2 regions of the Desulfocicer niacini genome follow, and region 2 is predicted to be linked to the other one. Evidence: predicted binding sites of a transcription regulator. Region 2 holds the regulator's gene; the other holds the start of a gene.
The links. Region 2 encodes sigma-54, which starts transcription at its own class of promoters, with help from an activator protein. Its sites were predicted from a motif close to TNTGGCACANTTTCTGCTNT; they were not measured.

Region 1 (3,415 bases), on a different contig from region 2:
GGCAATGACAATGAAAACATCTGCAATGGGAGCGTTGGTGATAAAATGCTTCATGCCGTTGAGCAGGTAAACATCCCCCTGTTTCGTGGCAGTGGTGGTTATGCTTCCTGCATCCGATCCGGCATTGGGTTCTGTGAGGGTAAAAGCGGAAATCCACTCTCCACTGGCAAGTTTGGGAAGATATTTTTGTTTCTGCGCTTCGTTGCCGTCCAAAACGATACTTCTGGAGCCAAGACCATTGTTAAGGCTGATAATATCCATAAAGGAGAAATGGGTTTTGGCAAGCTCCTCCTCCACTGTACAAAACGCCATTTTCCCCATCCCTTTACCGCCGTACGCTTTGGGAATGGTTAATCCAAAATATCCACGTTGCCTCATTTTTTCTAAAATAGATTCCGGAATTTGATTGTTTTTTTCAACCATCTGTTCAAATGGAGCCAGTTCTTCCCGGGCAAACTGCCTGATCTCCATCCTAAGTTCTTTTAGTTGTTCCGATTGAGAGAGATCCATCATTATCTCCTTAGATCATTTTTTATAAATACACTGCCCATGCAATTTCAACGGCATGGAAAAAAAGACATGTTTCATACACCCACATAACACGAAGCTCCTGCCAGAACGAAAATTGAAACTTCAATCATTAAAGGATTTTAGGTAAATTTCCTTTAAGTTCTCAATAACTCGGGGTGGAAAAGCCTGCTTACCTTTTCACGACCAGTTTTTCATTTTCAAAGGCCCGAACCTATTTAGAACTTACGAGTTTCTTATAGAAAAAAGAAAGAACCTGGTATGCAACAAACAGATATGGCTGAAGTGGCGAAACCTGCTTTCCTTCAATCCCCATATTTTCACGCAAGTTATATTAGAGCTTACATAAGTGTTTATCAAACAAGATATGAATTTTGTCAAGTTATTTTTAATAATGAGAGCAGAAAGGATGCCTTTTTCTGTAGTGCACTGTCATTACTTAATTTTCAGATAGTTGATCCTGTAGGACTTGCACTTTGGGGTGGAGTCTGACTTGGATTATTACGTTTTTATTAAAATTAACCTTGCGACACAGGTCATTGTCAAAAGCACAACCCTGACCCCGATGACCCAACCAATCATGACGTCTTGCCGACGTTATGAGCAAGCTCATCCTGTATAATGCCACGGGCAACACTCCATGGTCGGCTCACCCTTAATTTTAGTATTGGGCATGCCCCTGCAAATAAAAATTACAAAAAAGAATTTACACTACCAATAAATTGCTTTTTTGTTTTTTTAATGGTTGGTATTAACAAAAAAAGCCCAACACATATAGGTCAAATTCTAATAAAAATTATTCAAAATAAAATATTTTCAAATACTTAAAGGAATAAAAAATAAAAAAATATTAAAATGGCATTCATTATGCATTTAAATTCCACAAACACAAAGAAAGGGTAATATCAAAAAGCCTTTTCAAGGCCAATACGGCAAAAACCATTGTTTGGGCCTGACGGGTTGGAAACGAACACATTTTTAACGCAGATAAACATTAGGGGAGAGAAAAACACATGAAAAAAATTGAGGCAATCATAAAACCATTTAAACTCGATGAAGTCAAAGAAGCTCTCAATGGACTCGGCGTAACCGGTATGACCCTTTCCGAGGTCAAGGGATTCGGACGGCAGAAGGGCCACAAGGAAATTTACCGGGGTGCTGAATATCAGGTGGATTTTGTTCCCAAAATCAAACTCACCATCGTCACCGCATCGGACATGGTGGAAAAAATCGTTGACACCATACTTGAAACAGCAGGTACCGGTAAAATTGGAGACGGCAAGGTATTTATCCTTCCGGTGGATGATGCCATCCGTATCAGAACCGGTGAAAAAGGCGCATCAGCCATATAAACTTTCCATGAAAACTTCAGGCAGCGGAAACCGGCATAACGCAAAAAAAGAATCAAGCCAATTCCCCTAAAACCCAGAACCCAGAACCCAATAAGAGTTTAAAACATAAAGCAATTCACATTTAGCAGCAATTTATACAAGGAGAATCTGAACATGAAAACCAAGGCCCACACCCCATCCCCCCCAACATTTAAGACTGTCTTTTTTCTTATGAGTCTCTGGCTGTGCATTCTATGGTCCGGCCCATCCGTCCCCATGGCCGGTGCAGATGATACAGCAATTTTAAACAAAGCCGTGTCCAGCTACCCGACCACCCTGTTCCAGGGAAAAACCCAGGAAGAGATCCGCAGGGAACTGCCCATTTCCGGTGCTTACCGGGATGAGACCACCCCCATTGAAGAAGAAGTGGAAATCACAATGAACGGAACCCCTGTCAAGACATCCATCGTACGTTACTTGACAGACATGGAAATTTTTCAGTACCGGGGTGATGTGCTGTGGACCTGCATGGCGGCCTTTCTTGTTTTTTTAATGCAGGCAGGTTTTGCCATGGTGGAATCAGGTTTTACCCGGGCCAAGAATGCCGTAAACATAATGATGAAAAATATCATGGACTTTTGCATGGGTACCATCGCCTTTCTGGCCGTGGGTTTTCACATCATGTTTGCCGGCCCCGATGAGTCCTTGTTTTTCCTTGGTAGCACCGGTGCCACCCAGTGGGGATTTGCCTTCTGGCTGTTCCAGTGTGTATTTGCCGCCACCACCGCCACCATCGTCTCCGGCGGGGTTGCCGAGCGGACCAAATTTACGGGATACCTTGTTTACAGCGTAATCATATGTGCCTTTATTTACCCCACATTCGGTGGCTGGGCCTGGGGCAGTCTTCTGGACGGTGAAGGATGGCTGGAAAGCATTCTTGGGGTGGGCTTCTATGACTTTGCCGGTTCCACCGTGGTACACTCCATTGGCGGGTGGCTGGCCTTGGCCGGTGCCATTGTCATTGGTCCCAGAATTGGTAAATTTGACGCCAATGGTAAACCCCGGGCCATCCCAGGACATAACCTTCCCTTTGCCGTCATCGGCGGATTCCTCTTATGGCTTGGATGGTTCGGATTCAATCCTGGCAGTACCACCACCTTTGATGGAAACCTTGCCCGCATTGCCGTCATGACCAACATTGCAGGCGCCTCTGGTGGTATTGCTGCCATGACAGCCGTGTGGTTCGCCTTTAAAAAACCCGATGTGGGCATGACCGTTAATGGATTCCTGGCTGGCATGGTGGCCATATGTACCGCAGTTGATGTGGTGGGTGTCTGGGATTCCATAATCATCGGCGGTGTGGCCGGAGTTCTTGTGGTCTACAGCGTTCTATTCATCGAACGTGTGCTGAAAATTGATGACCCCGTGGGCTGCATCAGTGTCCATGGCGTGTGTGGTGCCTGGGGAACCCTTGCCTATGCATTCTTTGGTGTGGAAAGTTTCAGCACCACCGTTCTCATGGCACAGCTCATCGGTATCGGCATGGGTTTTGTCTG
Region 2 (3,415 bases):
AGCCGTGTAACAGGTAAAAAAATAACCCTGTACCAGGACACCCGCCGGGTGGTGGTGGAAAGTGAGGGCACAAATCGAGTGGAAGCATTCTTTAATTCCGCTGATGCAGACTCAACCTCCAAGGGACCGGGAAAAAAATAAACATGCCCGAGCTGACATTAAATCACCTGGTGAAAATTTATAAGGGAAGAACCGTTGTTAAAGATGTCAACATATGCGTGAAGCACGGTGAGGTAACAGGGCTGCTGGGTCCCAACGGAGCCGGAAAAACCACCACATTTTACATGGCAGTGGGCCTGATTAAACCGGATGAAGGCAAGGTTTTCCTTGACCGGGAAGAAATTACAGACTATCCAATGTATATGAGGGCAAGAAACGGAATCGGGTATCTTCCCCAGGAACCGTCCATATTTCGAAAACTCACCGTTAAACAAAACATTACTGCGGTACTGGAGGTCCTGCCCGATCCCCCGATAAATATTACCGGAAAGGCAGAGGGCCTAATGAAGGAGCTGGGAATTTTAAATCTGGCTGAACAGAAGGCAAGTGTACTGTCCGGTGGAGAACGTAGAAGGCTTGAAATCGCAAGGGTACTGTCCACAGACCCACTTTTTATCCTTCTGGACGAACCATTTGCCGGCATTGACCCCTTGGCTGTGGCCGACATTCAGCAGATCATTGTGCAGTTGACAAAAAAAGGCATCGGCATTTTGATTTCCGACCACAATGTGCGGGAAACTTTGTGTGTCTGCAACACCGCTTATATCATGAATGAGGGAAGTGTGATTGAATCAGGTTCCCCTGAAAAAATCACCTCAAGCAAGTTAGCACGTAAAATCTATCTGGGAGATGACTTTAAACTGTGATATGGCACTTGGACTCCAACAAAATCTAACTTTGACGCAGCAGCTGGTGATGACCCCCCAGTTGCAGCAGGCCATTAAACTGCTTCAACTGTCCCGCCTGGAACTTGCGGGCATGATACAGCAGGAAATGGAAGAAAACCCGGCCCTTGAGGAAGTGGTGGCAGAACTGCCCGAAGAGACCGAACGGACGGACAAGGAAGAAGCGTCCCCGGCCCAGGAAGAACCCATGAAAGAGGTCACCATTGATGAAAAGGTCCGCGATGACATTGACTGGGAAAGTTATATCAATGAATATAACTCCACCGGTCGCGTTCACACGGAAAGAGATCATCAAGAGGCCCCCAACTACGAGGCATTCACCAGCCAGAAAACAACCCTGGAGGCACATCTGCAATGGCAGCTTCTCATGAATGGCCCGACCCCCATGGAAGAGCAGATCGGCAGCCTGATCATTGGCAACCTTAACATTGACGGCTATCTTTGTGCTCCCCTTGAAGAAATTGCCCAGACAGGTAATTTTGAAATGGAAGCCGTTGAAACCCTTCTTAAAACCATGCAAACCTTTGATCCTCCCGGCGTGTGCGCCCGGGATCTCAAAGAAGCCCTGCTCATCCAGGTCAAACGACTGGGAATCACCAACCCCATCCTTGAACGGATTATTTCAGAGCACATCAAGAACCTTGAAAATAAAAACTACAAGAAAATTGCCAATGCCCTGAACATCTCCATTGACAATGTCATCTCCTGCGTCAATGTTATTAAATACCTGGAACCCAAGCCCGGCCGGGAATTCTCCTCGGAGGAGCCCCATTATATACTGCCGGACATTTATGTGTACAAGGACGGAGATGATTACAAGATCGTCATGAACGATGACGGACTTCCCAAGCTTAAAATCAACCGCTATTACAAGGATTCCATCTCCAACGGCACAGAAATACCCAAGGATGCCAAGGCCTATCTCCATGAAAAAATGCAGGCGGCATCTTGGCTGATAAAAAGCATCCACCAACGCCAGAAAACCATCTATGCCGTGATGGAAAGCATTATCAAGTTCCAAAGGGATTTCTTTGACAAGGGGGTTTCTTATCTTAAACCCATGATCTTAAAAGATGTTGCCGAAGACATTGAAATGCACGAATCCACCATCAGCCGTGTAACCACCAACAAGTATGCCTACACCCCCCAGGGGATGTTTGAACTGAAATATTTTTTTAACAGCTCCATCAAACGCACCAACGGTGCGGCCATGGCCTCTGAAAGTGTCAAGGAAAAAATCAGAGACCTTGTGGCGGCGGAAGATCCACAGCACCCGTTGAGCGATAAAAAACTGGCAGAATTACTGGAAAAGGACAACATTGAAATTGCCAGAAGAACCGTGGCAAAATACAGGGAAATGCTTTGCATTCTTCCATCCAGCAAACGAAAACAATTTTAGGGAGGTAACACTATGCAGACAGCCGTAACTTTCAAACGAATTGATCCTTCCGATGCTTTAAAGTCCTATGTTCAGAAAAAGATGGATCGCTTTGACAAGATGCTGGAAAGCCCCGCAGAGGCAAATGTGGTCCTTTCCGTTGAAAAAATCAGACATATTGCTGAAATAACCCTGATCTGTGATCGTATGAAACTCCATGCCAGAGAATCATCTGAAAATATGTATTCTTCCATTGATACCCTAGTGGATAAACTGCGGGGACAGATCAAAAAGAGCAAAGAAAAAAGCAGACAGCACATGTCCGGCAACAAACAAAGTATTAAAGATGAAGAAATTGCCTTTCTCAGTCCGGCTATACCAGATACTGAAGCTGCCACTCCTTCACCGGAAGTTGTTTCAGGGCCGGAGGTGGTGGTGGAATCCATCAATGTAAAACCCATGGATGTGGATGATGCAGTGGTCCAGTTCACGGCGGGAGATGATAATTTCTTTGTGTTCAGCAATGCCCGGACAGAACGCGTAAATGTAATTTATCGACGCAATGATGGAAACCTGGGACTAATACAGCCCCGCAACTAATTGTTTATATACTTCAGGTGTAACTTTACATGAAAATATCAGAGATTCTTCACAGATCAGCCATTATTGCCGATCTGAAATCAAATGACAAAAAAGGCGTACTGGAGGAACTCGCAGCTGCAGTATCCGACATGGCACATACCGACAGTCATAGTATATTAAAGGTATTGCTGGAGAGGGAGCAGCTTGGCAGTACGGGAATCGGGGGAGGGATCGGCATTCCCCACGGAAAACTCAAAGCCATTGATTCCATAGTGGTGGGATTTGGACTCAGTCGTGGCGGTGTGGATTTTGACTCCCTGGACAACAAACCGGTTCACATTTTTTTTCTACTGATTACACCGGAGAATTCCACCGGCAGCCACCTGAAAGTACTGGCACAGATTTCCCGTCTACTGAAACAAAGTGATTTCAAGGATTGTTTAATGAAATCCCAGTCCGTGGATGACATTGTTGATGTCATCCATGGTGTGGATGACGAATTCTGACAACATTGTACGATAAAAGCCGGGCAGAAGTCTTCAAACCATAT

Region 1: ACYQ2M_RS06390 (P-II family nitrogen regulator) is a predicted target of sigma-54. The motif match lies at 1,383-1,402, and genes of this name have one in related genera.

Annotation. Positions count from the first base shown of each region.
Region 1 is NZ_BAAHYK010000009.1:32,783-36,197, forward strand. It holds gene ACYQ2M_RS06380 (acyl-CoA dehydrogenase family protein) at 1-513, opposite strand, end outside; gene ACYQ2M_RS06385 (hypothetical protein) at 790-1,020, shown strand; gene ACYQ2M_RS06390 (P-II family nitrogen regulator) at 1,542-1,880, shown strand; gene ACYQ2M_RS06395 (ammonium transporter) at 2,034-3,415, shown strand, end outside.
Region 2 is NZ_BAAHYK010000022.1:18,363-21,777, forward strand. It holds gene ACYQ2M_RS13175 (LptA/OstA family protein) at 1-141, shown strand, start outside; gene lptB (LPS export ABC transporter ATP-binding protein) at 144-866, shown strand; gene rpoN (RNA polymerase factor sigma-54) at 868-2,304, shown strand; gene hpf (ribosome hibernation-promoting factor, HPF/YfiA family) at 2,317-2,883, shown strand; gene ACYQ2M_RS13195 (PTS sugar transporter subunit IIA) at 2,913-3,371, shown strand.